Regions from separate parts of the Streptomyces sp. NPDC047028 genome, predicted to be linked through region 1. Evidence: riboswitches for the same ligand, from Rfam matches in the RefSeq annotation. Region 1 holds a riboswitch; each other region holds the start of a gene.

Region 1 (7,447 bases):
GGGTCTCCCGGATGAAGTCCAGCCGCTGCCGCACCCGTTCGGCCAGTCCCACCTCCGGTGCGCGGCCGCCCCCGAGCAGGTCGACGACGACGCCGACGGGGATGCCGGTCCGGTGCGAGAGGTCGGACACGTCCAGGGCCTCCGGCAGCCGTCCGGGCCGCCCGGTCAGCTCGCCGAGCCGGTCCAGCACGTCGGCCAGCGGGGCGTAGGCGTCACTCACCGAGGTCCCCCCTGGGCGCGTCGTCCGTTCCGTGACTCAAGTGGACGCGAGGCTACCCGGTCCCTCGCCGCGTCACCAGAGAGGCAACACCCCCTGCGCAAGAAGGCAGCAATCGTTGACAGTTGAGGGTGCGGTGGGTGAGGATCACGGCACAGAGAGCAAGATTGATCTGACCCGCCCCGGGTGCCGCCTATGGGGGAGCGGCACCCGGGGTGTATCTCTGTTCGGCTTCTCCCACACGAAGGTGAGGCGCCGATGCCGTCGCCCCTGCTGCTCCTCGGGGCCGGACGTCAGGCCGCGTACGGCGAGTTCCCGCTGGCGCGGATCGCCGCCGTACACCCGGTCGTACTGGTGGGCGCGGCCCCGCCCGCGTGGGCGATCCCCCTCCTGGCCGGTCATCTCGTGGCCGACCCCGACCGGGAGGCGGACACGGCCGCTGTGGTGGCGCGGTTCGCGGCCCGGCACCGGGTCGCCGGGGTCCTGACCTGGTCGCGGGAACACCTGGTCACCGCCGCGCGCCTCGCCGGGCAACTGGGGCTGCCGGGCCTGCCGTACGAGACGGCGACGGCCTGCGCCGACCCGGCCGCGCTGCGCACGCTGCTCGCCCGGCACGGGGTGCCGCCGGCCGGCCGCGACGACCAGGAGGGACCACTGGTCGCCGCCGAGGCCGTCGTCCACGACGAGGACGTCCACATCGTCGCGATCACCCGTACGACCTTGGGGCCGCCGCCCGCACGGCAGCCGCTGCGGCACATCGTGTACGCCCACGACGGCCTGCTGCACAACCCGTTCCTGCGGCAGGCCGTGGAGCGCACCGGCCGGGCACTGGGCCTCACCCACGGTGTCCTGCACGTCGAGCTCCGGGTCACGCCGCGCGGCCCCCGCGTCATCGGTGCCGCCCCGTGCCTGCCCGGCGACCTGATCCCGCTGCTGGTCGAGCGGGCCACCGGCGTCGACCTCGCGCGGGCGGCGGCCGCCGTCGCCACGGGCGGTGCGCCGGACGTGTCCCTGACCCGGCAACGGGCCGCGGCGATCCAGTTCGCCTACCCGGCGGCCACCGGCCGGCTGACCCACCTGGCGCTGGCCCCGGCCGCCGCGCAGGAGCCGTCCGCCGAGCGGATGGTGCTCAGCCGGCAGCCGGGCGGGCTGGTGCGGGCGGCGTCGCACGCCGACGCGAGTGACCGGCTGGCGCACTGGGTGGTGGTGGGGGCGGATCCCGGTGAGTGCGAGGGGGGGTTGCGGGGGTTGGCGGTTCATCTGAGCGCTGCTGTTTCGCCGCCGAGTCGGACGTTCGCGGCGTGACGCTCCGCTGAGGTTGGGTTCGTTCTTGACTGCGGCGCCGTCGTGGCTTGTCGCGCCCACGTGGCGGAGCCGCATATCGATGCAGCCCCGCGCCCCTTTGGGGGCGCTCCCCGACCGCGTGTCTAGAACTTCGCCCGGGATCTGATCAACTCCTCTGCTGGACCGAGCAGTTCGAGTTCTCGCGGGCTCATCGTCGGGTTGGCTGCTCGGCGGTTGCGGGCCTCGGTCAGGACGGGCTCTGTGAGGTCGGAGGGGTCTCTCAGCAAGGACGTGAGGGTGGTGTGGGCCGGGGCGGTGAGGGGGGTGTCGTCCACCGCTACCTGGGCCAGGATGATCGCGGACATGGCCCAGTCCAGGCCGGGTGGGCCGTCCTCGGTGTTGGACCAGTCGATGACGCGGGGGCCGTCGGCCGTGAGGATCACGTTGTCCGGGTGGAGGTCGAGGTGCAGGACCCGTGCGGCCGGATCGTCCGGGTTCCGGCCCGGCAGCGCGTGCAGTTGGCGCAGCAGCCGGGCGAGCAGCGTACCCGCCTCGTCCGGGCCGATCCCGCCGGAGGTGAGGGCGGCGAGCATCGTCGGCCCGGACAGCCGCTCCAGGACCAGGTCGGTGCGGGACGCGGAAGGCCGTACGCGGGGCACCGGATAGCCGTGCTCGCGCACGTACGCCATCACCGCACCCTCTGCGGCCGCGTCCCCCCACCCGCCCCGGTCGCGGCGCAGCACCCACGCGTCGTCTATCTCGTACACGTCCGCCGAGCGGCCCGAGCCGAGCAGTCTCCCCGTCGTCGTCATGGCCGTGACCCTAGTCACCGGGCGGCTGTGCCCACAGCCACTCCTCGAGGTCCGTTCGGCTGCCGGTAAAGTGGCGGCGTCGTCATCACACTCGTACGGGGGGAAGCCGGTGCAATTCCGGCGCTGACCCGCAACCGTGAACCGTCCCCCGGGCGGTGAGCCGGACTGCCTCGTACGGGATTTTGACCGGCTCACGTGCGTCGGCGTTCCGCCGCGCACGGCACCGTCGAGGTTCACGGAGCCGAGCCGCCCGGGGTGTTCCCGTGCGCTGCCCGGCTCTCCGAGGAGAGGCAGTCGCCGATCATGTACGTCCGCCGCAGTGCCGCGGTCCTCGCCGCCGTGGGCGTGATCGCCGCGGCCGGGTCCGCCGCGCCCGCCCTGGCCGCGGGTCCGTCCCCGTCCGCGTCGCCGAAGGTGACGGTCCCGTCCGGCCTGTACGGCACCACCGACCCGACGTACGACGGTGTCTGGCGCCAGTCGCTCACCCTGCTCGCCCAGGACACGCTCGGCTACCGGCCCGCGACCGCGGCCGTCGGCTGGCTCGCGGGGCAGCAGTGCGCGAACGGCGCGTTCGCCGCGTTCCGCGCGGACCCCGGCAAGGCGTGTGACGCCAAGGTGATGGTGGACACCAACAGCACCGCCGTCGCCGTACAGGCGCTCAAGGCGACCGGCGGGCACGGGGCGGCCGTCGAGAAGGCGGCCGGCTGGCTGAAGTCGGTGCAGAACAAGGACGGCGGCTGGGGGTACACGCCCGGCGGGCCCAGTGACGCCAACTCCACGTCCGTCGTCATCGGCGCGCTCGCCGCGGCCGGAGAGGACCCGGGGCAGGTGCGGGCGGGCGGCAAGTCGCCGTACGACCTGCTGGCCACGTTCGCCCTCCCCTGCGAGGGGAAGGGCGGCGGCGCCCTCGCCTACCAGCCCAAGAAGGGCAAGCTCACCGCCAACGCGGACGCCACGGCCGCGGGTGTCGTCGGCGCGCTGGGCAAGGGCTTCGCGGTGAAGGCCGGGGCCGACCGGGGCAAGGCTCCCGCCTGCGCCTCCGGGAAGCCGGCCCCGGCTCGGACCGCGGACAACGGCGCCGCGTACCTCGCGGACGCCGTCGCCAAGACCGGCCACCTCGTTTCGGCCCTGCCCGGCGCCACGGACCAGCCGGACTTCGGCAACACGGCGGACACGGTCGTGGCGCTCGCCGCGGACGGCTACGTCGCGCAGGCCAAGAAGCCGTACGCCTGGCTGGAGAAGAACGCCGGCGCCTGGGCGAAGCAGAGCGGTCCGGCCGCCTACGCCCAGCTGATCCTGACCGCGCACGCGGTCGGCGCCGACCCGGCGGACTTCGGGGGCACGGACCTGGTGAGCGCGCTGAACTCGTCGGGGCCCGCTCCGTGGAAGCAGGCGGCCGCGTCGTCGCACGCCGACGAGAAGAAGAAGTCGGACGACGGTTCCGGCAACAGCGTGTGGTGGATCGTCGGCGTCGGGCTCGTCGGAGGGATCGGCGTGGGCTTCCTGATGAGCGCCCGCCGGAAGCAGCGGCAGCTGTGACCGCCGTCCGCCGTGCCGGGGCCCTGCTGGTCGCCGCGCTGGTGCTGGTCGCCGGCGCGGCGGCCGAGGCGCGGGCCGCGGGCTACCGCTACTGGTCGTTCTGGGAGCGCGCCGACGGGCACTGGACCTATGCCACCGAGGGTCCGTCGACCGCACGCCCCGAGGACGGCGCCGTCGAGGGGTTCCGCTTCGCGGTGAGCCCGGACTCGGCGAGCGCGGTGCGCCCGCGCGGCGCGGCGGACTTCGGGACGATCTGCGCGGGGACGCCCGCCAAGCCGGGGACGAAGCGGGTGGCGTTCGTGCTGGACTTCGGTACGGCCGCGGACGCGCCGTCCGGTGAGCGGCCGCCGCGGGGACGTACCGCGTGCGCGCGGGTGTCCGGCGACGCCACGGCGGCGGAGGCGCTGGCTGCCGTGGCCAAGCCGCTGCGGTACGACACCAACGCCCTGCTGTGCGCGATCGCCGGGTACCCGGCGAAGGGGTGCGGGGAGCAGGTCGCCGCGGGGGACTCTCGTACGACCCCGGCCGCGGGTCACTCGTCCGGCGGACCTTCACTGGGGTTGCCGATCGGCGTCGGAGTGGTCGCCCTGCTCGCGGGCGCGGGGGTGTGGCAGGCACGACGGCGGCGACGCGATGCCGCCTGAGCCCGCACCGGATGCGACCGACCCCGCAGTTCCCCGCGCCCCTGGGGAGGTGACGTCCGCCCTCGGGCGCGGGTCCGCGGGGGCTGAGCGCGCAGTTCCCCGCGCCCCTTCGGAGCACTCCCCGGCCGAGGGCAGCCGCGCCCCTGAGGAGATCACGTCCGCCGTCGAGCGCGAGTCCGTCGGGACTGAGCGCGCAGTTCCCCGCGCCCCTTCGGGGCGCTTTGTAGCCGCGGGCAGGCGTGCCGCTCGGGGCCGCACGGGTGGGCGCGGCGGCACCCTGCGAGCGCCGGTGAGCATAGCGACTCCCGGGTCACGCCGGCGCGCCGCGCAGCTCCATCCCGGGGCCTGGTGGCTCTGGTCCCTCGGGCTCGGGACCGCCGCCACCCGTACCACCAACCCGCTGCTCCTCGCCCTCCTCATAGCCACCGCGGGCTACGTCGTGGCGGCGCACCGCACCCCGAACTCCCCCACCGCCTACACCGCGTTCGCGAAACTCGCCCTCGCCGTGCTCCTCATCCGCCTCCTCTTCGCCACCGCCCTCGGCTCCCCCATCCCCGGCACGCACCCTCTCCTCACACTCCCCGAAGTCCCCCTCCCCCACTGGGCGCAGGGCATCCGCCTCGGCGGCGAGGTCACCGCCGAGGCGCTCCTCTTCGCCGCCTACGACGGCCTCCGCCTCGCCGCCCTCCTGATCTGTGTCGGCGCCGCGAACGCCCTCGCCAACCCGGCCCGCCTCCTGAAGTCCCTCCCCGGCGCCCTGTACGAGACCGGCGTGGCCGTCGTCGTCGCGCTCACCTTCGCCCCGCACCTCATCGCCGACGTCCAGCGGCTGCGCGCCGCCCGCCGGCTGCGCGGCCGGCCGGACCGGGGCCTCAGGGGCCTGCTCCAGGTCGGGCTGCCGGTCCTGGAGGGCGCGCTGGAGCGCTCGGTCGCGCTGGCCGCCGCGATGGACGCCCGGGGTTACGGCCGTACCGCCGAGGTCCCCGCCCCGGTGCGCCGTACGACGGCCGCCCTCACCCTCGGCGGCCTGATCGGCGTGTGCGCGGGCACGTACGGACTGCTCACCGCGGCGGGCGGCACGTACGGCGTCCCGGTGCTGCTGGCCGGGGTCGTAGCCGCGCTCGCGGGGCTGCGTCTCGGCGGCCGGCGCTCCCCGCGCACCCGGTACCGGCCCGACCGGTGGGACGCGCGCGCCTGGCTGGTGGCCGGCTCGGGCGCCGCCGTCGCCGCGGCTCTCACGCTCGCCTCGGTGCGGGACCCGGAGGCGCTGCACCCCGGTGTCGTACCGCTCGTCGCGCCGACGCTGCCACTGTGGCCGGCCGCGGCCGTGCTGCTGGGCCTGCTGCCCGCGTTCATCGTTCCCGCCAGGTCCCCCGAGGAGCCGTCGTGATCCGGTTCGAGGATGTCAGCGTCACGTACGAGGGGTCGGCCGAACCGGCTGTCAGCGGCGTGGACTTCGAGGTGCCGGAGGGTGAACTCGTGCTGCTCGTCGGCCCGTCGGGAGTCGGCAAGTCGACGGTGCTGGGCGCGGTCAGCGGTCTGGTCCCGCACTTCACCGGCGGCACCCTGAGCGGCCGCGTCACGGTGGCCGGCCGGGACACCCGCACCCACAAGCCGCGCGAACTCGCCGACGTGGTGGGCACGGTGGGCCAGGATCCGCTCGCGCACTTCGTGACGGACGTGGTGGAGGACGAACTCGCCTACGGCATGGAGTCGTTGGGGCTCGCCCCGGCCGTGATGCGGCGCCGCGTGGAGGAGACCCTGGACCTGCTGGGGCTGGCCGGCCTGCGGGACCGTCCCATCGCCACGCTCTCCGGCGGCCAGCGGCAGCGGGTCGCGATCGGCTCGGTCCTCACCCCGCACCCCCGGGTGCTGGTCCTCGACGAGCCGACCTCCGCGCTCGACCCGGCCGCCGCGGAGGAGGTGCTCGCCGTGCTGCAGCGCCTGGTGCACGACCTGGGTACGACCGTGCTGCTGGCCGAGCACCGGCTGGAGCGCGTGATCCAGTACGCCGACCGGGTCGCCCTGCTGCCCGCCCGCGGCGCCGCGCCGCTGCTCGGCACCCCGGCCGAGGTGATGGCCGTGTCACCGGTGTACCCGCCGGTGGTCGACCTCGGCCGGCTGGCGGGCTGGTCCCCCCTCCCCCTGACGGTCCGCGACGCCCGCCGCCGCGCGACCCCCCTGCGCGACCGCCTGGCCACCCTGCCTCCACCTCACATCACACCGGCCGGAGGCGCCGCCATACCCCCGGCCGCGCCCCCGGTCCCGGACGGGCCCTCCGCCGAGCGGCCCCGCACAAAGGGCCTCTTCCGGCGGCGTCCCTCCACTGTCGCCGCCCCGCTCACCCCCTGTGTCGCCGAAGTCTCCGCCCTCGCCGTCCGCCGGGGGCGGGTCATCGCGCTGCGGCACGTCGATCTCGCCGTCGCCCCCGGCGAGACGGTCGCCCTCATGGGGCGCAACGGGGCCGGGAAGTCCACGCTGCTCGGCTCGCTGGTCGGGCTGGTGGAGCCGAGCGCCGGCAGTGTGCGCGTCGGCGGGGCCGTACCGCATCGGACCGCTCCCCGGGACCTCGTACGCCGGGTCGGGCTCGTCCCGCAGGAGCCGCGCGACCTGCTGTACGCCGACACCGTGGGCGCCGAGTGCGCGGCGGCCGACCGGGACGCGGGGGCGGAGCCGGGCACGTGCCGGGCCCTGGTGTCCGAACTGCTGCCCGGCATCACCGACGACACCCACCCCCGCGACCTCTCCGAGGGCCAGCGGCTCGCCCTGGCCCTGGCCGTCGTGCTGGCCGCCCGCCCGCCCCTGCTCCTGCTGGACGAGCCGACCCGGGGGCTGGACTACGCGGCCAAGGCGCGGCTGGTGGGCGTGCTGCGCGCGCTGGCCGCCGAGGGGCACGCGCTCGTGCTGGCCACGCACGACGTGGAGCTGGCCGCCGAGATCGCCCACCGGGT
Region 2 (7,447 bases), on a different contig from region 1:
CAGTTGCACCAGCAGGCCGTGGCCAGGCTCGGGGACGAGGCGGCGACGAACATCCTGCTCGGCGCGCGGGCCGCGCACAGCGGTGACCCGCACGCCGCCATCAGCGCGGCGGTCCGGGCCGGCCGGTACGCCGAGGCCGACGCGCTCGCCGGGCGCTGGGAGCAGACCGCCGCACGCGCGCACGGTCCCGCCTCCGAGGACGCCCTGCACTGGGCCGAAGTCCGCGCCGACCTGGCGATGTTCGCGGGGGACGCGGCGGGCAGCTGCCGGGCCTGGCTGACCGTCGCCGGGACGCGGCTGGGCGCCGGGCAGCCGGTGGACGCGGCCGCCGTGGAGGCGGCCGTGGACCGCGCCCACCACCAGTGGGGCCGCATCGAGGACCCGGCCCGGGCCCGTGAACTCGGGCCTGCCCTGGCCCAGTTGCGCCTGCGGGTCCCGGGCCGCCGCGAGGGTGCCCTGGAGAACGTCCAGCAGCACCTGCGGCAGCTCCAGACCCAGTGACGGCGGCGTCGTCGCGGGCCGCCGGACGGGCTCAGCGCCGCTCGACGGTCTCCAGGTACAGGCCGACGTAGCGGTCCACGTCCACCTCCAGGCCCACGTCCACCAGGGTCTGCATGCGGGCGCCCTCGTGGATCTCGGCCTCGCCGGGTCGCGGGCGGCGGTCCACGACCGTCTGGCCCCGGGTGGGTCCGGGGGCCAGGGACACCTCGACCGGGAGGCGGCGGGTGGTCAGGCCCGCGGGGTCGGCCACGGCGCAGACCGCGCCCGCGTCGCCGAGGCCGCCCGCCTCCTCGGCCTCCGTGGGGCCGCCCTGGGAAGTCGGCCGGTGGGCGAGGAGGTCGCCGGCCAGCCGGGTGCCGGGGTCGGTGCTCGCGCGCAGGCGGTGCACGTCCGTACCGGGGACGACGACCCGCATGAACACGTCCAGGCCGTACATGGTGATCGGTACCCCGGCGGTGAGGAGGATCGCCGCCGCCTCCGGGTCGTGCCACACGTTGAACTCGGCGACCGGGGTCGCGTTGCCCGTCGCGACGGCGCCGCCCATGAAGACGATCCGCTCGATGTTGCGGGTCACCTCCGGGTGGGTGCGCAGCAGCAGGGCGATGTTGGTGAGGGGCGCGGTCGGGATCAGGGTGACCGGGCGGGGGCTGGCCAGGATCTCCCGGTGCAGGAGCGTCACCGCGTCCACTGCGGCCGGGGCACGGGTCGGCGCGGGCAGGCCCAGGTCGCCCATGCCGTCGTGGCCGTGCACATGCCGGGCCGAGCGGGCCGGCTCGATCAGCGGCCGCTCGGCACCCCGGGCCACCGGGATGTCCGGGGCACCGGCCCGCTCCAGCACGGTCAGCGTGTTGCGGACCACCCCGTCGACGTCCGTGTTCCCGGCGACACAGGTCACCGCGCGCAGGTCCAGCCCCGGGTGGCGTACGGCGAACAGCAGGGCCAGGGCGTCGTCGACCCCGGTGTCGCAGTCGATGATCACGGGGATGGCGGGCCGGTCGCTCACAGCGGACTCCTTCCGTCGGGACCGACCTTAGAGCCCGCACCGAGAGACCGCGCGTCTCACGGCCACGGTCGTCTCACGGGCCGGCCTTCTTACGGCCCCGGCCGTCTTACGGGCCCGGTCCGCTCTCAGCCCCAGTCCTCTTACGGCCACGGTCGTCTCACGGCCCCGGCCCTCTCGCGGCCCCCGCCTTCTCGCGGCCCCCGCCTTCTCGCGGCCCCGGCCGTCGTCCTACGGCCACAGCCCGGACCCCCGGGCCGCCACCCTCTCGCCGATCCGTCGCAGCAGCTCCGGGGCGGGCATCGGGCCGGGGCGGCGGCCGTCCCGCAGGCGTACGGCGGCCAGGCCCGCCTCCGCCTCACGGGCGCCCAGCACCACCTGGTACGGCACCAGGCGGGCCGCCCGGATCCGGGCGCCCAGGGTGCCCCGGTCGGGGCCCGACAGCTCGGCCCGCAGCCCCAGGGACTCCGCCTCCCGCACCAGTGCCGCCGCCCGCTCCCGCTGCTCCTCGGCCACCGGCAGCACGGTCAGCTGCACGGGCGCCAGCCAGGCCGGGAAGGCGCCGCCGTGGGTCTCGATGAGGTGGGCGACGGCCCGCTCCACGCTGCCGATCACGCTGCGGTGCACCATGACCGGGCGGTGCCGGCCGCCGTCGGGGCCGATGTAGTGCAGGTCGAAGCGGGCGGGCTGGTGGAAGTCGATCTGCACGGTCGACAGGGTCGACTCGCGGCCGGCCGGGTCGGCGATCTGGACGTCGATCTTCGGGCCGTAGAACGCGGCCTCCCCCGCCTCCTCCTCGTACTCCACGCCCGCCGCGTCCAGCACCTCCCGCAGCAGTGCGGTGGCCCGGTGCCACAGCGCGGGGTCGGCGACGTACTTGCCGCCCTCGCCGGGCAGGGACAGGCGGTGCCGTACGGCCCGGATGCCGAGGTCGGCGTAGGCGCGGGCGATCAGTTCCAGGGCGGCGCGGGCCTCCTCGACGGCCTGGTCGAGGGTGCAGAAGATGTGGGCGTCGTTCAGCTGGATGGCCCGGACCCGGGTCAGCCCGCCGAGCACCCCGGACAGCTCGGCCCGGTACATGGTTCCCAACTCGGCGATGCGGAGGGGTAGTTCACGGTAGCTGTGGGAGCGGGAGCGGTAGATCAGGGCGTGGTGCGGGCAGAGGCTGGGCCGCAGGACCAGTTCCTCGGCCGCACTGACGTCCTCGGGCCCACCGGAGTCCTCGAAACCGCCCAGCCTCATCGGCGGGTACATGTCCTCGCTGTAGTGGTCCCAGTGCCCGGAGATCTCGTACAGCTCGCGTTTGCCGAGGACCGGCGAGTACACGTGCCGGTAGCCGGCCCGGCGCTCGGCGTCCCGGACGTACTCCTCCAGGGTGTGGCGTACGACGGCCCCGTCGGGCAGCCAGTAGGGCAGGCCGGCGCCCATCAGGGGGTCGGTGCCGAAGAGGCCGAGGTCGCGGCCGAGGCGGCGGTGGTCGGGCAGGGGGGCGTTCTCGTTCACGGGCGGAACCTCTCGCTGAGGGAGGCGGACACCCCGTGAGAGGACCGACACGACCGCTGGCACGGCCGAAGCCCCGGGGCGTTCGCCCCGGGGCTTCGGATGACTGGCTCAGGTGTCAGCGCGCCGGGACGGTCTCCGGCGTCGTCGTGCCCCTCGGGCACATCGCGGACTTCGCGGACTTCTGGGCGGCGCGCTGCATACGAGGACCGTAACAAGCCGCCGCGCCCGCCCTCAACGCAATTGCTCACTCGTACGGACCGGAGCGCTGGTGGGGTCGGCCCCGCGATGGTGCCGTGGGGGAAGGCGGCCTCTCCCCCCACCGGCCCGACCCCCGACCAGGAGGCACCCCGATGACCCCTGCCGCGATATCCCGCCGTGCCCTCCTCCTGGCCGTCGGTCTGGTCACCCTCTCCGGCTGCGCCACCCTCGGCCTCGAACACCCGGCGACCGCGCCGACGCCGACCCCGACGATCGACCGGCCGACGCCCACCGCGAAGGCGCCGAACCGGGCCGACGGCTCCACGCTCAGCGACGCGCAGGCCCGTGAGGCCCTCATCACGGAGACCGACCTGGGGCCGCCGTGGACCGCCACGCGCGGGGCGGCCACCTGGCGGGACGGTCTGCTGAAGGCGAGCACCTCGGCCGGGGACTGCCAGCGCCTGCTCGACGCCCTCTACGACGACGAACTCCTCGGTGGCCCGCCGCGCGTCGCCGTCGGCCTCGACGACACCGACACCGACGCCCAGATCCGCTTCCAGATCGGCGCACGCCGGCCGGCGGACGTCGACGGGGCGCTGGCCTGGCTCGGCGGCATGCCGTCGCAGTGCGCCCGGTTCACGGCCACCACGGAGGCCGGCACCCTCGAGGACATCCAGGTCACCGACGCCCCGCTGCCCGACGTCGGGGACGTACGCCAGGGTCTGCACATCACCGTGGCCGCCCTCACCCGCGACGGGGACCAGCTGCTCCTGACGATGGACGTGGCCGCCGTCCGGGTCGGCACGGACGCCTTCGCCCTCACCAACGGCGGTCTGGGCGACGTACCGAACGACGCCACGCAGGCAGCCGTGCAACTGGGCGCACTGCGCCTGGCCGACGTGCGCAAGCAGGGCCGGGCCCAGGTCTGAACACCCTTGCGCCCCTTGCCGATCCAGCCGTCCGTCCCTAGGTTGAACGGCACCCCGCCCCTGCCCGACCGACCCCCCACCGCTGTTGCTGCGAGGTCCCCGTGCCCGAACGCACAAGCGCGAGCCCCCACTCCCGGCTCCGCGCCCTGAGCGCGACCCCCACCGCCCGAAGCGTCGCCGCCGCCGTCCTCACCATCGCCGCCCTGATCACCGCGGGCAACGCGATCCCGGCCCACGCGGCGGAACCGGCACCCTCCCTCACCGCCCCGGCCGCCGGGCACTGAGGCAGCAGTTCCCTCACTCCGACGCCGCGGGTGCCTCCAGGGTCCAGCGGTCCTCCACGCGGGCGAGGCGCCAGTAGGAGAGGGCGAGGGCCCAGACGACGACGAAGAGACCGACGATGATGTAGCCGACGCTGTCCAGGTTGAGGCCGGCGATCCAGGTGGTGACGGCGTCGCTCAGGGCGAACTTGTCGTGCAGGACGCCGACCAGTTCGATCGTGCCGATGAAGAAGGCGACCGCGATGGACAGGCCGGTGATGGTGAGGTTGTAGAACACCTTGCGGACGGGGTTGGAGAACGCCCACTGGTAGGCGAAGTTCATGAACGTGCCGTCCAGCGTGTCGAACAGGCTCATGCCGGCCGCGAAGAGGAGCGGCAGGCACAGCACCGCGTACCACGGCAGTCCCGCCGCCGCGCCCGAGCCGGCCATCACCATCAGCGTGACCTCGGTGGCCGTGTCGAAGCCGAGGCCGAACAGGAAGCCCAGCGGGTACATCTGGCCCGGCCGGGACACGGACCTGGTGAGCCGGCCCAGCAGCCGGTTCATGAACCCCCGGGAGTCCAGGTGCTGTTCGAGTTCCTTCTCGTCGTACGTCCCCGCCCGCATCGCGCGGAACACGCGCAGGATGCCGACCAGGGCGATCAGGTTGAGCGCGGCGATGAGATAGAGGAACGTGCCCGAGATCGTCGTACCGAGGAACCCGAGCACCCGGTGGGTGGCCGAGTGCTCGTCTGTCACCTTTCCGGCCAGCGAGGTGCCGCCCGCGATCAGCAGGGCGAGCAGCACGACCACGCTGGAGTGGCCGAGCGCGAACCAGAAGCCGACGGACACCGGCCGCTTGCCGTCGGCCATCAGCTTGCGGGTGGTGTTGTCGATCGCGGCGATGTGGTCGGCGTCGAAGGCGTGCCGCATGCCGAGGGTGTAGGCGGTGACGCCGAGGCCGATGCCGAAGACCTCGTGGCCGACCTTGTAGTGCTGCGGGGCGACCAGCAGGAACAGCACGCCGAACGCGACGACGTGCAGGGCGGCGATCACGGCCAGCAGCCCCGCCGTGCGGTAGGTGTCCTCCCGCCGCCACTTGAAGGTGTTCGGCCCGGGGGCGTCCGGTCCGGTCGAGCTCGGCCTCACGGCCGTACTGCGGGCAGGGTCGGGCAAGGTCATCCGGTTCACGCTCCAGCACCTCGTGGATCACTTCGTGAGCTGCCGTGGCCGGTCTCCTGGCTGACGGGTCGCGCGTTCGCCGTCCCTGCCTTCCCGGTCGTACGACCAGTGGCCCGGCGGGTGCCGGACGGGACGAGAACTCCCCGATCACAGTGGCGAGGGCCGCGTCGGCATGGACCCCTGAGGGGCCGTCACCGACTTCCCGAACACCACGGCGTGCCTACGGTAGAGGTGCGGGCGGGTGCCTGCATAGCTGCATACCTGGGCAGGTATTCAAGATCACATCGCGGCCTGCGAAGATGTCGGCATGCATCTCGTGCCTGCCGACCGAGCGGACCGTCGCACCATCGACGGTCACCGGGTGTGCGAGGCGATCGCCGCCATCGGCGACGCGGGCCACGTACGCACCTGGGCCGACCGCTTCTCCCTGCTCGCAGACCCCAACCGGCTGGCCCTCCTGCTCGCCCTGCACCGCACGGGCCCGCTCGCCGTCTCCGACCTCGCCATCGCCACCGGCATGAACGACCCCGCCGTCTCCCAGGCCCTCCGCCTGCTGCGCGCCGCCGGCGCGGTAACGGGCGAGAAGGAGGGCCGCGTGGTCCGCTACCGCTTGGTCGACGAGGAGATCGCAGCGGTACTCCAACACTGCTGAACCCGCCTGCCCGCCGCCCACCAAGGCCCCCTCCCGCCCCACCGAGTCGTCCGCCGGGGGTTCCTTCCGTCCCGCCGGGTCGTCCGTCGGGGGTTCCTTCCGTCCCTGCGGGTCGTCCGCGGGGGGTTCCTTCCGTCCCACCGGGTCGACCACCAAGGGTCCCTCCCGCCCCTGCGGGTCGTCCGCGGGGGGTTCCTTCCGTCCCACCGGGTCGACCACCAAGGGTCCCTCCGCCCCACCGAGTCGGCCGTCCGGGGCCCCCTCCGGGCCACCGAGTCGGGCCTCGGCGGTTACTTCTCGATCCAGCGAGTCGGGTGGTGGGTGGGCGAGGCCGGGGGGTTCGGGGGCGGAGCCCCCTGAGGGGCCCAGCGCGGCGCCGCCGCACGAGCACCAACCCGGCCCAGTGTCACCGCGCCCCAACCCCAATGTTCCCTTTCCGGGCAATGTGGACAGAGTCCAGGTATGGCAGACCTCTCCCCCCGCAACCCCGACTGGTGGCGCCAGGCAGTCATCTACCAGATCTACCCCCGCAGCTTCGCCGACGCCGACGGCGACGGACTCGGCGACCTCAACGGCATCACCGCCCATCTCGACCACCTCGCCACCCTCGGCGTCGACGCCCTCTGGCTCAGCCCCTTCTACCCCTCCGAACTCGCCGACGGCGGCTACGACGTCGCCGACCACCGTGACGTCGACCCCCGCCTCGGCACCCTCGACGACTTCGACGCCCTCGCCGCCGAGGCCCACCGCCTCGGCCTGAAGGTCGTCGTCGACCTCGTCCCCAACCACACCTCGCACCAGCACGCCTGGTTCCAGGAGGCCCTGCGCTCCGCCCCCGGCTCCCCCGCCCGCGACCGCTACGTCTTCCGCCCCGGCCGCGGCCCGCACGGCGAACTCCCGCCCACCGACTGGCAGTCCGTGTTCGGCGGCACCGCCTGGCGCCGTGTCCCCGACGGCGAGTGGTACCTCCACCTCTTCGCCCCCGAGCAGCCCGACCTCAACTGGGCCAACGAGGAGGTGCGCGCCGACTTCCGCACCACGCTCCGCTTCTGGTCCGACCGCGGCGTGGACGGCTTCCGCGTCGACGTCGCCCACGGCCTCGCCAAGGACCTCACCGAGCCACTCCGCGACACCGGCGACATCGGCGCCACCGGCGAGGACGCCCTGCCCCGGGTCCCGCCCGGCACCCACCCCCACTGGGACCGGGACGAGGTCCACGAG
Region 3 (7,447 bases), on a different contig from region 1:
AGCCGCGGGTCTTCAGGCCGCAGTCGGGGTTGACCCAGAGCCGTTCGGCGGGGATGGCCTTGAGACCGGTGCGCAGCAGGTCCGCCACCTCCTCGGCGCTCGGCACGCGAGGCGAGTGGATGTCGTACACACCGGGGCCGGCTTCGCGCGGGTAGCCGTGGGCGGCGAGTTCGCGGGCGACCTGCATGTGGGAGCGGGCAGCCTCCAGACTGATGACGTCGGCGTCGAGGTCGTCGATCGCTTGGACGATGTCGCCGAACTCGGCGTAGCACATGTGGGTGTGGATCTGGGTGTCCGGGCGGACCCCACTGGTGGTGAGGCGGAAGACTTCGGTCGCCCAGGCCAGGTACTCAGCCCGGTCGGCGGCGCGCAGGGGGAGGGTCTCACGCAGTGCGGGTTCATCCACCTGGATCACCGAAGTCCCGTCCGCTTCCAGGTCATTGACCTCGTCGCGCAGGGCGAGGGCGAGCTGGCGGGCGGTGTCGGTGAGAGGCTGGTCGTCGCGGACGAAGGACCAGGCGAGCATGGTGACCGGGCCGGTGAGCATGCCCTTGACCGGTCGGTCGGTGAGGCACTGGGCGTACGCGGTCCAGCGCACGGTCATCGGCTCCGGCCGGGAGATGTCACCGGCCAGGATCGGTGGGCGGACGTAGCGGGTGCCGTAGGACTGGACCCAGCCGTGCTGGGTGGCGAGGTAGCCGGTGAGCTGCTCGGCGAAGTACTGGACCATGTCGTTGCGTTCGGCCTCGCCGTGCACGAGGACGTCCAGGCCGGTCTTCTCCTGGAAGGTGATCACCTCGTGGATCTCCGCCTTGATCCGTTCCTCGTAGCCGGTCATGTCGATGCGGCCGGCGCGCAGGTCGGCGCGTGCCGCGCGCAGCTCGCCGGTCTGCGGGAAGGACCCGATGGTCGTGGTCGGGAGGAGGGGCAGGCGGAGGTGGGCGCGCTGGGCCGCGGTGCGTTCGCCGTAGGGCTGGGAGCGGCGGGCGTCGGCGTCGGTGACCGCGGCGGCGCGGGAGCGCACGGCCTCGTCGTGGGTGATGGGCGAGCCCGCTCGGGAGGCGAGGTCGGCACGGTTGGCGGCCAGTTCGGCGGTGATCGTGCCGGTGCCCTGGGAGAGGCCCCTGGCGAGGGTGACGACCTCGCGCGTCTTCTGCTTTGCGAAGGCGAGCCAGCGCAGGATCTGCGGCTCGATGTCCCGTTCCGCGGTGGCGTCGAGCGGGACGTGCAGCAGGGAGCAGGATGCGGAGACGTCGACGCGGTCGGCCAGTCCGAGCAGGGTGCCCAGCGTGGACAGGGATGTGGCCAGGTCGTTGACCCAGATGTTGCGGCCGTTGACGACGCCGGCCACCAGGCGCTTGCCGGGCAGGCCGCCGACGGCGGCGAGGTCGTCCAGGTTGGCGGCGGCGGCCTCGGTGAAGTCCAGGGCCAGGCCGTCGACCGGGGCTTTGGCGAGTACCGGCAGGGCATCGCCGAGCCGGTCGAAGTAGGACGCGACCAGCAGCTTGGGCCGGTCGGTGAGGGCGCCGAGGTCACGGTAGGCGCGGGTGACGGCGTTGAGTTCGGCCGGGGTGCGGTCCTGGACGAGGGCGGGCTCGTCCAGCTGGGCCCACGCTGCGCCCGCGGCGCGGAGGTCGGCGAGGACTTCGGCGTACACCGGCAGCAGGCGGTCCAGCAGGGTGAGCGGCTCGAAGCCGGCCGGTACGCCGGGTGCGGGCTTGGCCAGGAGGAGGTAGGTGACCGGACCGACCAGCACCGGCCGGGCGGTGAGTCCCAGTGCCAGGGCTTCCTTGAGCTCGGTGACCTGCTTGGTTGCGTCGGCGGCGAACACGGTGTCGGGGCCGAGTTCGGGGACCAGGTAGTGGTAGTTGGTGTCGAACCACTTGGTCATCTCCAGCGGTGCGACGTCCTGTGTTCCGCGGGCCATGGCGAAGTAGCCGTCGAGCGGATCGGCGGCCACCGCGTCCCGATGGCGTGCGGGGATCGCGCCGACCATGACGCTGGTGTCCAGGACATGGTCGTAGTACGAGAAGTCGCCGGTGGGCACCTCGTGGATGCCGGCCTCGGAGAGCTGCTGCCAGTTCGTACGGCGCAGGTCGGCGGCGGTGGCACGGAGGGCGTCAGCGGTGACGCGGCCCTTCCAGTAGCCCTCGATCGCCTTCTTCAGTTCCCGGCCCTGTCCCTGGCGGGGGTAGCCGTACACGGTGGCCCGTGCTGCCGCGGGCTTGGTGGTCACGGAGATCTCCTTCGCGAGATGAATCCCTGAGATCCCGGAGAGGGGACGAGAGCGCGAAGGAACAACATGCCGGACGGTGTCGGCCGACGGCCGTCCGTTCGGTGTGTTCGCCGACCCGCCCTCGAGGTCACCGGGATGTCCGCGCACGAGTGGTTCGCACACGGGCAGTTGGCAGGTCTTCGGACTCGCGGGCACGCCTCGTCGTACGAAGTCGTACGAGACACCTACTGGCCGTCGCTTCCCAGGCCCTCCTCGGACCCAGTGCGTATGACGGCGGTCGTTCCCGCTCACCGCTGCGGGGCAGTCCCGGATTCCCACCGGGTTCCCTCTTACGACGCATCCCGCCTGGCGGACGGGGCGAACCAGCTGCACCGGCCAGCCTACGGGGTCAACGTCAGAGAAGAGAGCGGGACGTCCGTCATCTGGACGGTGAGGCGGCCCACATCGCGCCGTGCGGTCCACAGGGTGGGAAGCCCGCCGCACGCGCGCTTCCCGCCCTTCCCCTGTCACGCCGCGTGGGGACCTTCATCCCTGCGGCGGTGCGGGCCCCTCAGCCCGCGTCCTACCAGGTCCTCAGCCCCGGTCGTGGCTGTGGAACCCCCGGCCGGTCTTCCTGCCGAGCAGTCCCGCCTCCACCATCCGCTGGAGCAGCGGCGGCGGAGCGTAGAGCGGCTCCCTGAACTCGTCGTCAAGCGATTCGGCGATCGAGGCGACGGTGTCCAACCCGATCAGATCAGTGAGCCTCGGTGGGCCCATCGGGTGAGCGCAGCCCAGCTCCATGCCCGTGTCGATGTCGGCGGCCGTGGCGAAGCCGGACTCCGCCATGCGGATCGCCGACAGAACGTAGGGGATGAGCAGCGCGTTGACGACGAAGCCGGCCCGGTCCCGGGACCGGATGACGGTTTTGCCGAGCACGCGGGCCGCGAAGTCCTCGACCGCGGCGGTCGTGTCGGCCGATGTGTGCAGCGAGGTCACGACCTCGACCAGGGGCAGCACGGGGACGGGGTTGAAGAAGTGCAGTCCCACGACCCTGTCCGCGCGGCTTGTCGCCATGCCGAGCCGCATGATCGGGAGGGACAAGGTATTGCTGGCGAGGACGGCGGCGGGATCCTCGACGATCTCGTCGAGAGCGGCGAACACCTCCGTCTTGGCGTCCGTGTTCTCCACGACGGCTTCCAGGTGGGTGCGGTGGCGTCCTCGAAGTCGGCCATCCAGACCTTGGCCCCGGAGTTGAGGGCGTTGACCGTCATCCGGCGGTCCGGAGGGCCGGTGATCTCGACGCGGCGGTCGGTCAGCCCGGGTGCCGGTGGTGCGACTCGCCAGGACGGGTCGGCACGGATGGCGGTGGTGACGATCGGGAAGTCGAGGGGGGAGCCCGATGCCAGGCGCAGGACCTGCCGGCGGCGCTCTCTCATCAGGTCGTTCCGGCGGGTGCCGAAGGCTGCGGCCAGGCGGCCCAGGAAGTCCAGGGCGGCGGGCGTGAGAATCTCGTCGTGACGGTCGCCCAGGTCAGCGAGAACGCGGACGTGGTGGGTCAGGGCACTGGTGGACACAGCTTCTCCCAGGGTCTCCGGCTCGGCCGCTGCCACCGCGTCGAGGGTGCGGCCTCGCCAGCGGCCCACGTCCAGGCCGCCCAGCTCCGGTGTCTCCACGCCGTCGAAGCCCGCACGCGGCCGCCGTCTCCCGGCAACGCGCACTCGGCGACACGATGACATGTGCGGGGATGGGCAGTGATCCCGCCGCCGCATGTGCGCCCGCCGCCCGATGCCGTCGACCGAGTCGCCGTCGTAGAAGCGGGCCTGCCGCAGCGACGGGCTCGTGGCGGGCGAGACGAGGGTGACGCGGCTGGCGACGAGGTTGCTCCTGCGGTCGGTGTCATGGGCGTGCTGGCCCGCCCCGCGAGCGGCACGCACGTACGCCGGTCCGGGGCGATGGCCGTGAGTCGATGTTCCGCGAACGTAGCATCCACGCAAGGGCGGCTGTCCGCGATTCTCGCCCTGCCGGTGCAGGCATGATGCCGGACGAGCGTCGGGTGCCGCCCGCGATCGATCGTGCGAGGGCTCCGTGTGTCAGGCGGGGTCGGGAGTGGGTGTCCGGCGTGAGAGGGCGTCGGACGCGCGGGCCGTGGCGTAGAGGGAGACGGCGAGGGCGAGGGCGAGTGCCAGGCCCGCGGTGTAGACGCCCGCGGAGGGTTCGGCCGGGGCGCCGCCGGCTTCCTTGCGGGCGGAGCCGCTGAGGAAGGGGACGACGACGAGGACGGCCAGGCCGAGGGCGACTTCTCCCCAGACGACCTTGGGGAAGTGCCGGAGTGTCAGGTGGAGCAGGGAGGCGTTCTCGCCGGTTCGGCGGGCCTGGGCCATGCGGGGCATGAGCCAGAACTGGTTGAAGGCGCCCGCGGTGACCATGCCGAGGACGAGGTTGATCTTCACGAGCAGGGCGAGGCCGTAGCCGGTCGTCCACAACTGGCTGACGGCGCCGACGTGCTTCCAGCTCATCCACAGGCCGGAGACGACGACGGCGGCGACGCAGATCATCGCGACGAGGCTGAAGCGGCGCCACAGGTCGGCCCAGAGCAGGCCCGCGTCCGGGCTCAGACGGCGGCGGGCGCCGGCGAGGACGCTGAGGAGGGCCAGGCCGCCGAGCCAGACGGTGCCGCTGATGATGTGGGTCTGGGTCAGGACCAGGTCCAGCACCTCGTCGGCCTTGAGCGGGACGGTGGCCGGGACCGCGCCGATCAGTGTCACCGCGAGGGCGAGGGGCAGAGCGGTGAGGGCCACGGGGTCGACGCGGCGGCGGGCGGCGCGTGTGAACAGGGTCATGAGGAGGATCGCGGTCGCCAGGAGGACGAGGTTCTGCACCAGGAAGAGGGTGCCCTGTGCGATCCAGGTGCCGTCGTCGGCGGGGGCTCTGAGGAACTGCCATATGGGTCTTGGCGCGAGGGCGTGGCCGAACGGCATTCCTCGGCCGTTGCGGGCCACCCGAGCGGCGAGCTGGAAGTATCCGGCCACCAGGAGAACCACGCCGGACCAGGCGAACCAGACCGACGAGCGGTGACGCAGCAGGGAGGCGTCGTCGGTGTCCGGTGTCCTCCTGAGCGTGGGGCGGACCGTGGTCGCATAGGTGACGAGGCCGCCGATGGTCCCGCTCAGGCCGAGGAAGTAGCCCGTCTTGGTCAGGGCTCGCCAGGTGGTGGGCAGCGTGTATCCGGCCGTGTCCGCGGCCAGCAGAAGGGTGCTCATGAAGGTGAGGCTAACCTAAGTTCTATCCAGGCCGTACACCCTCATGGAGTGTCTGGGGGGGGGCGATCTCGCATCATTCGGGCCGGAAGGTTCATCGCATTGCCATATCTTTAGGTAAGGCTAACCTTAGCTTGTATGCGGGGGGCTTAATCTCGAACCGGTTCGACCGCTGCCCGGAAGGAATGTCCCCGTGATCCCCACTCTTGTGATCGGCTTGAGAGAGGGCCTTGAGGCGTCGCTCATCGTCGGCATCATCGCGGCGTTCCTGGGCAGCAGCGGCCGCCGTGACGCGCTGCGACAGGTGTGGATCGGCGTCGCGGCCGCGGTCGTTCTCTGTCTGCTGATCGGGGTCGGGCTGATCACGCTCTCCCGTGAACTGCCGCAGCGCCAACAGGAGGCGCTGGAGACCGTGATCGGCGCGTTCGCCGTCGTCATGGTCACCTTCATGATCCTCTGGATGAACCGGCACGCCCGGGGCATGAAGAAGGAACTGGAGACCCAGACCGCCCACGCTCTGGCCCAGGGGTCCGCGCGCGCCCTGGTGGCCATGGCCTTCCTCGCGGTGCTGCGGGAGGGCTTCGAGACGGCGGTGTTCCTCATCTCCGTCATCCAGAACAGCACCAGCGTCGCGAGCGGCACCACCGGTGCGCTGATCGGCATCCTGATCGCGGTCGTGGTCGGATACGGCATCTACCGCGGCGGAGTCCGCCTCAACCTCGGCCGGTTCTTCAAGATCACCGGTCTGGTCCTGGTCCTGGTCGCGGCGGGACTGACGATGACGGTCATGCACACCGCCCACGAGGCGGGGTGGCTGAACGCCGGTCAGGCACAGGCCCTGGACCTGAACTGGCTGGTGCGTCCGGGCACCGTGCTGTCCTCCCTGCTCACCGGCGTGCTGGGCGTGCAGCCGCGGCCGGTCGTCGCCGAAGTGACGGCCTGGCTGGTGTACGCGGTGCCGATGTTCGCCTACATCGCCTGGCCGCGCCGGGGTTCCCGGCGCCCGGCCCAGGGCGCTCCCGTGGCCGCCGAGATCACCGGACACGCCTGACGGTCCGGCCGTCCGGCGGGGCCGTCCGCCCCACCCCCGGTCACTTTTCCCCTTTCCCCTTTCCCCCGAACGACCCCCTACCCCCGGGTCCTTCTGAATCACCTCTAGCTCGAGGGAGCACTGTCCCATGCACAGATCCATCACGCCACGCGTCCTGCGAGTCACCGGTGTGCTCGCCGTCGCCGGACTCGTCGCCACTGGATGCGCCAAGAACAAGACGGACAGTGCCCCCGCCGGCGCCGCCAAGGTCTCCGTCGAACTCGACGACAACGGCTGCCACGTCTCCCCGAAGTCCGTGGCCGCGGGGCCCGTGACCTTCACGGTGAAGAACACCCACGCCAACAAGGTCTCCGAGGCCGAACTGCTGCGCGACGACATCATCATGGGGGAGAAGGAGAACCTCTCCCCGGGCCTGTCCGGCACCTTCTCGCTGCACCTGGACGGCGGCAAGTACCAGGTGTACTGCCCGAACGCCAAGACGGAGAAGACCGCCTTCACGGTCAGCGGATCGGCGGGCAAGGCCTCGCAGGACCCCGCGGTCAAGGCCGATCTGGAACAGGCCGTCAGCGGCTACAAGACCTATGTCATCGGCGAGGTCGACAAGCTGGTGCCGGCCACGAAGAAGTTCACCGACGCGGTCCGCTCCGGCGACATCGCGAAGGCCGAGCAGGCGTTCGCGCCCGCCCGTTACTACTACGAGGAGGTCGAACCGGTCGCGGAGAGCTTCGGCGACCTCGACCCGGACATCGACGCCCGCGTCAACGACGTCACCGACCAGTCCAAGTGGACCGGCTTCCACCGCCTGGAGAAGGCGCTGTGGCAGGACAAGTCGCTGAAGGGCACGGCCCCGCTCGCCGACAAGCTCGACGCCGACGTGGCCCGGCTCAAGACGCTGGTGGCCAAGACCTCCTACCAGCCGGCCCA
Region 4 (7,447 bases), on a different contig from region 1:
GCTCGCGGCGGCCGGTTTCACCGCGTACTGCCTGGTGGACGGCTTCGCCGCGTTCCTCGCGGTCGCCTGCGTCATCGCGGTCCTGGAGACCTCGGCGGGCGCACTCCAGGCGTCGCTCACCGACGCGCTGGTGGGCGAGGCGGAACGGGTCGGGGTGAGCGCCCAGATGCGCAGCCTGTTCAACCTGGGCTTCCTCGGCGGCGCCGCGCTGGCCGGAGCCGCCGTCGCGGCCGGCACCCCGACCGCCCTGTACGTCCCGGTCCTCGCCAACGCCGCCCTCCAGCTGGTCTCCGTCGGCGTGCTGCTCCGGATGCGGCTGCCCGCGGGCGCCGGATCCCGGGCCATCGCCGCCGAGGCGCAGGGCGGGGTGCTGCGCAGCGCCGCGCTGCGGGACGTGCGCTATGTGGGGGTCGCGCTGGTGTGCGGCGCTCTGGAGCTGTACCACCCGCTGCTGACGGTCGGTCTGCCGCTGTGGATCGTCACCGGCACCGACGCGCCCGCACTGCTGGTGTCGGGGCTGCTGATCCTGGACACCGTGCTGGTGCTGTTGTTCCAGGTCAGGGTCAGCAGGGGCGCGCACACCCCGGAGGCGGCGGCACGTATGCTGCGCCGGGCGGGGTGGGCGCTGGGGGCGTCCTGTCTGGTCTTCGCGATGAGCGGGGGGCACGGCGCGCTCCTGGACGGCGTGGCCCTGCTGGGCGGCGCGCTGGTCCTCGTCCTCGGCGAGCTGTACCAGGCGTCGGCGAGCTGGGGGCTGTCCTTCGGGCTCGCCCCGGCGGGCCGGCACGGGGAGTACCAGGCGGTGTTCTCCCTGGGGCGCGGGCTCCAGCAGTTCGCCGGGCCGTGGCTGATGACCTCCCTGGTCGTCGGCGCGGCGACGTCCGGCTGGCTGGTCCTCGCGACGCTCTTCGCCCTGCTCGGGCTCGCCGCGCCGCCGTTGGTGCGCGGCCTGGAGAAGTCCCGCGCGCGGACGGAGCCGGCGCCGGCGCCGACCTGAACCGGCCGGCCCCGTCCCGAACCCCATATGTCCCACCCGTCCGACCGAGACAAGTAGGCGAGCACCATGACCGTACAGCGACGACACGACCCGGACGAGCGCGGCTTCGCCAGCGACAACTACGCGGGCGCGCACCCCGAGATCCTCGCGGCGATCGCCCTGGCCAACGGCGGCCACCAGGTCAGCTACGGCGCCGACGTCTACACCGAGCGCCTCCAGGAGGTGGTGCGCGGGCACTTCGGCCCGACCGCGCACACGTACCCGGTCTTCAACGGCACCGGAGCGAACGTGGTCGCGCTCCAGACCATGCTCGACCGCTGGGACGCCGTGGTCTGCGCCGAGTCGGCCCACGTCAACGTCGACGAGGGCGGGGCGCCCGAGAAGGTCGCCGGGATCAAGCTCCTCACCGTGCCGGCATGGGACGGCAAGCTCACCCCCGAACTGATCGACCGTCAGGCATGGGGCTTCGAGGACGAGCACCGGGCCCGGCCCAGGGTCGTCTCGATCGCCCAGTCCACCGAACTCGGCACCTGCTACACGCCGGACGAGATCCGTGCGGTCTGCGACCACGCGCACGACCTCGGCATGCTCGTCCACCTGGACGGCGCCCGGCTCGCCAACGCCGCCGCCACCCTCGGCGTGCCCCTGCGGGAGATGACCACCGACGCCGGCGTGGACGTCCTCTCGCTCGGCGGCACCAAGAACGGGCTGCTCTTCGGCGAGGCGGTGATCGTGCTCAACGAGGACGCGGTGCGCGGCATGGCCCACCTGCGCAAGACGAGCATGCAGCTGGGCTCCAAGATGCGTTTCCTGTCGGTGCAGTTCGAGGCGCTGCTCGGCAGCGACCTCTGGCTCCGCTCGGCGGCCCGCTCCAACGCGATGACCCAGCGGCTGTACGAGGCGGTACGCGAACTGCCGGGCCTGGAGATCCGCCGCCCGGTGCAGGCCAACCAGATCTTCGCCGTCCTGCCGCCGGCCGTCACCGAGCGCCTCCAGAAGCGGTTCCGCTTCTACACCTGGGACGAGCGGGCCGGCGAGGTCCGCTGGATGACCTCCTTCGACACCACCGAGGCCGACGTGGACGCGTTCGCGGCGGCGATCGCGGAGGAACTGGCGGCGGAGCGGGGCGAGGGCCCGGCGGGCGCGCTGAGCACGGCCGAGCGCGAGGAACTGGTGCGACTGCGCCGTACCGTCCGCGAGATGGAGGAGACGATCGGATCGCTGGCGAAAGCGGTCGCGTTCTCCGCGAACGGCACGACGAAGTAGCGCCGTACGGTCCGCGTCGCGACCGCGCGGCCGGGCCGAGTCCCCCGGCCCGGCCGCGCCTTGCGTCGTCAGTGCCTGTGGGACTGGCGGACCCTGAGCAGTTCGGTCCGCAGGACGGGCGTGCCGTCGACGGGCGCCGGGTCGTCGGCGGTCGGTTCGACACCGCCGGCGGCGATCTTGTCGAGCGTCTTCAGGCCGGCGGCGCCGACGGTGCCGAAGACCGTGTAGTCCGGGCGCAGCGAGGAGTCGCCGTAGACGACGAAGAACTGCGAACCGTTCGTGTCCGGACCCGCGTTGGCCATCGCCAGCAGGCCGCGGCCGTAGAGGCGGCGGACGCCGGTCGGGTCGCTCGGTGCCGGCGGCAGGTCCACCGGCAGTTCGTCCTTGTACTTGTATCCCGGACCGCCCTCACCGGTGCCGGTCGGGTCGCCGCACTGCAGGACCTTCAGCGTCGGGTACGCCGTCAGCCGGTGGCACACCGTACGGTCGTAGAACCGGTGCCGTGCCAGGTGCAGGAAGCTCTGGACCGTGCACGGTGCCTCCGCACGGTCCAGACGCAGCGGGAGCGGGCCCTGGCTGGTCGGGACGGCCACGCCGACCGTGCCGTGCGCGGGGGTGTGCCGGGGGTCCGGCGGCAGGGGGACGGGGCGCGCCGCTGGCTCGTCCGGGGTCTGGGTGTACTGGCAGGGACCGTGCGTGGTGCGCGGCGGGGCGTCGGAAGCGGAGGCGGAGGCGGTGGTGCCGCCCCCGGACGCGACCAACGCCGCTGTCGCCAACGCGGTCATGAGAACTCGGTTCATGTCCTGCACACCCTCCAGAAGATCGTCAGCTTTCGGAGCGGTCGCAGTCTAAGGCGCGGCCCGGCGGGCGAGAACCCGCCCGCCGGCCATATCCGCCCCATCGGCTAGCCGGGTTCTGCGAGGCCGAGTTCGTGCTCGCCCAGCGGAGCGAAGAAGCGTTCGACGTCCGCGTCGGTCACCTCGGCCAGGGTGGGCGGCGACCAGCGCGGGTTCCGGTCCTTGTCGATGATCTGGGCGCGGATGCCCTCCACCAGGTCGGGGCTGCGCAGTGCGGCGCAGGAGACGCGGTACTCCTGGTCGAGGACGCGCTCCAGCGAGCCGAGACCCCGGGCGCGGCGCAGGGCGGCGAGGGTGACCTTGAGGGACGTGGGTGACCGGGTGAGCAGGGTTTCGGCGGCTTCCTTCGCGGCCGGGTCGTCGTACGCGAGGAGCCGGCCGACGATCTCCTCGACCGTGCCGGCGGCGTAGCAGGCGTCGATCCACTCGCGCCGGCCCGCCAACTCCCCTCGCGGCGGCGGCTGCACGCGGCCGGCCAGTGCGTCGGGTACGGGACTGTCGGCGAGGTCGTCCAGGAAGGCGTCCAGGGCGGTGGACGGCAGGTAGTGGTCGGCGAGACCGCAGAGCAGGGCGTCGGCGGCGCCGATCTGCTCGCCCGTCAGCGCCAGGTGCGTACCGAGTTCGCCGGGGGCCAGGGCGAGCAGGTGGGTGCCGCCGACGTCCGGGACGAAGCCGATGCCGGTTTCCGGCATGGCGATCCGCGACCGTTCGGTGACGACCCGGACGCTGCCGTGCGCGGAGATGCCGACCCCGCCGCCCATCACGATCCCGTCCATGACGGCCACGTACGGCTTGGGGTAGCGGGCGATGCGGGCGTTGAGGTGGTACTCGTCGCGCCAGAACGCCGCCGAGGCGGCGCCGTCGCCGTCGCGGGCGTCGTCGTGCACGGCACGGATGTCGCCGCCCGCGCACAGGGCGCGCTCCCCCGCACCCGTGACGACCACGGCCGCCACGGCCGGGTCGTGTTCCCACGCGGTCAGCGCCGCGTCTACGCGTCGGACCATCTCGTGGTCGAGGGCGTTGAGGGCCCTCGGCCGGTTGAGGGTGATGCGGGCGACCCGGCCGGTGGTGCGGAACAGGACGGGTTCCTCGGCGGCGCTCATCAAGACACCTCCGTCAGGTTCCGGGCCACGATGACACGCATGATCTCGTCGGTTCCTTCCAGGATGTGGTGGACGCGCGGGCAGTCGCGTGAGTCTCAGGGGTTCAGCGTGCGGCGCGGCGGGGTGAAGGTGTACAGGTCGAGGATGTCCGGCAGGGGTGCCACGCCCGGGCCGCCGGCCCGCACCCAGGTGACGATGTCCTCGGTCGCGTCCGGGTCGTTGACGAGACCGAGCCAGACCGGCCGCGCGCCGGCGGCCCGGCCCGTCGCGGAGGGCTGTACGACCATGACGTTGGCCTGGTCGCACACGTCGAGGCAGTCGGAGACGCGCACCGGCACCGCCGCCCGCAGCCGCGCGGTCTGAGCGGCGTGGTCCACCCCGGTCACCTTGGGGCTCCCGCAGCAGCAGTCCCGGCACACGACGACCCGGCACGGCACCGGTTGACCCACCTCCGCGGCCCCGCCCGGCGGCTCTTCCCACGGCTTCTCCGGCACGGCACACCACTCCCCTCCCGGGGAGATCCGCCCCGGGGTCGGTCGAGGAGGCGACCGCGTGAGTCTCCTGGCTCCCGGGTCGCCGCTCACCCCGCCTTCCCACCCCGGTCGGGGCGGTGGCCTGCCGGAACTCGCTCACCGGTCACAGTGGCGGGACCGCGCCGGATTCCCACCGGCTTCCTCGGACCGCCGTCGCCTGTTGTCACCGGTCATCATCTCACCGGGAGGGGCGGACCCCGCATCCGGCCGGTGTACGGGACGGCTCGGCCGGTGTACCGGACGGCTCGGCCGGATCAGCGGCCCCGCCCGACCGGATCGCGGACTCCGCCGGGCCGGTTCAGCGGCTCCCCCCCCCGCCGTGTCAGCGATCGGCGCCCTCACTCCTCGTCGCGCAGGCGGGCCGCCAGGGAGGTCAGTGGTTCGGTTTGCTCGGTGTGGCCGAGGGCGGTCAGGCGGGAGATGGCCGCGTCGAGGCGGGTGAGGGCGGGGGCCGGGCGTTCCAGGTAGACGCCCTCGACCGCGCCGGCGAGGCGGACGCACTCGGCCCACTCCCCGGCCCGCTCCTCGTCCGGTCCGGGCTCGCCGAGCAGGGTGAGGGCCTTCTCCAGGGCGGTGAGAGCGTCTTCGTAGGCGCCGGCGTAGGCGTTGACCCGTCCGTGCTCGTAGGCCAGCGCGGTGTCCAGGGAGCGGCCGCGAGCCTCGTACCCGGCCTCGCGGGCCTCGTCGGCGACCCGGCCGGCGTGGGCGAGGTACGCGAGGGCGTCGGTCAGGCCGTCGGCTCCCTCCCGCTGGGCCTGGAGGCGGGCGAGTTCCCGCAGGCAGTTGCTGAGCTGCTCGTAGCGCGGGGCCTCGGCGTGGGCGGCGATAGCCTGGTCGGCGGCCTCGCGGGCCCGGCCGAACTCGCCGGATTCGCCGAGGAGTACGGCCGTCTCCGCGGCGATCATGGCGTGGCTGCCGGGATCGTCGTCCCAGGCGGCCGACTCCGCGGCGAGGACGACGAACTCCGCCGTGGCGGCCTTGAGGTCCTCGCCCTCGTGCAGGGCCCGGGCGCGGATCAGGCGCAGTTGGGCGACGAGCCGGTCGTCCACTTCTCCCGCGGTGACGTCGGGTTCGGCGAGGAGGGAGTCGAGCAGCGCGATGCAGTCCTCGACGCGGCCGAGGTCCAGGGTGAGCTGGGCCGCGTTGCTGTAGGCGCAGAACGCGTCCGTACGGCTGCCGTGGCGCAGGTCCAGTTCGGCCGAGCGCGTCAGGTGGCGCAGCGCCTCGTCGGGGCGGCCCAGGCGCATCGCGGCCTCGGCCAGGCCGGCGTGGAGGCGGGCGGCGCCGACGGCGTCGGCCGGCCAGTCGGCGGCGAGGCGGAGACTCTCGGTCAGGTCGGCGTGCGCGGCCTCGGCGTCGTGGAGGCCGAGCTGGAAGCGGGCGCGCAGTCCGAGGGTGCGGGGCAGGTGCCAGCCGGGGCCGTCGGCCCTGAGCCGGTCGAGGAGGGCGTCGATCTCGGTGACGGCGGCGGGCAGGTCGCCGGAGATGGCGTGCGTGCCGGCCCGCAGCATCAGGGCGCCGGAGATCTGGCCGGCGATGTCGTGCCGGGTGGCGAACGCGTGCAGCGCGTCCACCTCGGCGCGGGCCGACGCGATGTGCTCCTCGCTCCGCGTGGTCTGCAGGCGCAGGCCGAGCGCGGTCGCCCGGAGCCGCAGCAGCCGGGCCTCCTGGTACGGGGCCAGGTCCGGCGTCTCCTCCTGGAGGCGGGTGACGGCCGCGTGGGCCTCGGTGAGCGCGGCGGCCTTCTCCTCGTCCGTGCCGGGGCCCTGCCCGGTGAGCTCGGCGGCGGCGAACGCGGCGCAGGCGCGGGCGACCGCCGCGTCACCGGTCGCGCCGGCCTCGTCGTACCGGGCGGCGGCCTGCTCCTGGAGCGCAGCCGCCGCGGCGAACTCGTCCTTCTCGCCGGCCCGGCTCGCCTCGTCGGCCAGCAGGTCCGCGCGGAGCCGGGCGAGCGGGCCGACGGCCGGGTCGTCGGGGTGGGTGTAGTCGGCGGCGGCGAGGAGTGTGCGCAGCCGCGCCCAGCAGGCCGTGGCGTCCGGGTGTCCCCCGGCGTCCAGGGCGCGGGCGCGGAGGACGAGTTCGGGCAGTGCCTCGGGTACGGCGGCTGCCGTGCGGGCGGTGGGCGCGGCGAGCGGGGCGGCCGTGACGTCCGGGGTGACGTCGTCGAGGGCGCGGGTGCGCAGGGTCAGTTCCAGGGCGTCCAGGAGGGGGGCGCGGTCGAGGCGTTCCCGGCGGCGGTCGGCGTGGGCGGTGGTGCCGTTGCGGCCGTCGAAGCGGGCGGCGAGGTCGTCGGCGCGGCCGTGCACCTCGACGCGCAGGGCGGACACCGTCCAGGCGCGGCCCGGGTAGCCGGCGGCGGGCAGGTGGCCGTGGCCGAGGGTTTCGACGCGCTGGAGGAGGACCTCGACGCCGGTGAGGAAGTCCAGCAGGTCGCGCGGCGAGTCGACCTCCTCGAACAGGTTGCGGTTCTCGGCGAGCAGTTCCAGGCCGCGTGCCTCGTTGCCGGTCAGCGCGCAGAACTCCAGGTGCCGGCCGACCTCTCCGGGCATCGAGGGGTTGCGGCGGCAGGCGCGGTAGCCGGCCAGGTGCAGTTCGCGGGCGCGGTCGGCGCGGCCGGTGCGCAGCAGGGGCAGCAGCGCGTACGACACGGAGCGGGCGGGTTCCTCCTGGCAGGACTCCTTGCCGGCGAGG

What was found. A riboswitch is a leader RNA that binds a small molecule or an ion and turns the genes downstream of it on or off. The one in region 1 is predicted to bind cobalamin.
Region 2: another riboswitch for cobalamin. It lies ahead of ABZ854_RS06190 (HoxN/HupN/NixA family nickel/cobalt transporter); the one in region 1 lies ahead of ABZ854_RS18290 (prenyltransferase/squalene oxidase repeat-containing protein).
Region 3: another riboswitch for cobalamin. It lies ahead of metE (5-methyltetrahydropteroyltriglutamate--homocysteine S-methyltransferase); the one in region 1 lies ahead of ABZ854_RS18290 (prenyltransferase/squalene oxidase repeat-containing protein).
Region 4: another riboswitch for cobalamin. It lies ahead of ABZ854_RS07855 ((2Fe-2S) ferredoxin domain-containing protein); the one in region 1 lies ahead of ABZ854_RS18290 (prenyltransferase/squalene oxidase repeat-containing protein).

What each region holds. Positions count from the first base shown of each region.
Region 1 covers NZ_JBEYVS010000018.1:138,498-145,944, reverse strand. The annotation lists gene ABZ854_RS18305 (XRE family transcriptional regulator) at 1-220, opposite strand, end outside; gene ABZ854_RS18300 (hypothetical protein) at 476-1,522, shown strand; gene ABZ854_RS18295 (aminoglycoside phosphotransferase family protein) at 1,645-2,313, opposite strand; cobalamin riboswitch at 2,373-2,501, shown strand; gene ABZ854_RS18290 (prenyltransferase/squalene oxidase repeat-containing protein) at 2,617-3,852, shown strand; gene ABZ854_RS18285 (SCO2322 family protein) at 3,849-4,496, shown strand; gene ABZ854_RS18280 (CbiQ family ECF transporter T component) at 4,774-5,886, shown strand; gene ABZ854_RS18275 (ATP-binding cassette domain-containing protein) at 5,883-7,447, shown strand, end outside.
Region 2 covers NZ_JBEYVS010000004.1:231,001-238,447, forward strand. The annotation lists gene ABZ854_RS06165 (hypothetical protein) at 1-501, shown strand, start outside; gene ABZ854_RS06170 (nucleoside hydrolase) at 533-1,504, opposite strand; gene thrS (threonine--tRNA ligase) at 1,733-2,986, opposite strand; gene ABZ854_RS06180 (hypothetical protein) at 3,355-4,131, shown strand; gene ABZ854_RS06185 (hypothetical protein) at 4,233-4,415, shown strand; gene ABZ854_RS06190 (HoxN/HupN/NixA family nickel/cobalt transporter) at 4,429-5,541, opposite strand; cobalamin riboswitch at 5,603-5,803, opposite strand; gene ABZ854_RS06195 (metalloregulator ArsR/SmtB family transcription factor) at 5,882-6,226, shown strand; gene ABZ854_RS06200 (glycoside hydrolase family 13 protein) at 6,689-7,447, shown strand, end outside.
Region 3 covers NZ_JBEYVS010000057.1:26,085-33,531, reverse strand. The annotation lists gene metE (5-methyltetrahydropteroyltriglutamate--homocysteine S-methyltransferase) at 1-2,236, opposite strand, end outside; cobalamin riboswitch at 2,389-2,618, opposite strand; partial or broken gene ABZ854_RS33215 (3-hydroxybutyryl-CoA dehydrogenase) at 2,810-3,415, opposite strand; partial or broken gene ABZ854_RS33210 (malate synthase A) at 3,412-3,789, opposite strand; gene ABZ854_RS33205 (hypothetical protein) at 3,730-3,948, shown strand; gene ABZ854_RS33200 (CopD family protein) at 4,306-5,475, opposite strand; gene efeU (iron uptake transporter permease EfeU) at 5,666-6,523, shown strand; gene efeO (iron uptake system protein EfeO) at 6,651-7,447, shown strand, end outside.
Region 4 covers NZ_JBEYVS010000006.1:78,184-85,630, reverse strand. The annotation lists gene ABZ854_RS07875 (MFS transporter) at 1-997, shown strand, start outside; gene ABZ854_RS07870 (low specificity L-threonine aldolase) at 1,064-2,263, shown strand; gene ABZ854_RS07865 (peptidylprolyl isomerase) at 2,332-3,063, opposite strand; gene ABZ854_RS07860 (enoyl-CoA hydratase/isomerase family protein) at 3,168-4,223, opposite strand; gene ABZ854_RS07855 ((2Fe-2S) ferredoxin domain-containing protein) at 4,319-4,717, opposite strand; cobalamin riboswitch at 4,778-4,900, opposite strand; gene ABZ854_RS07850 (hypothetical protein) at 5,095-7,447, opposite strand, start outside.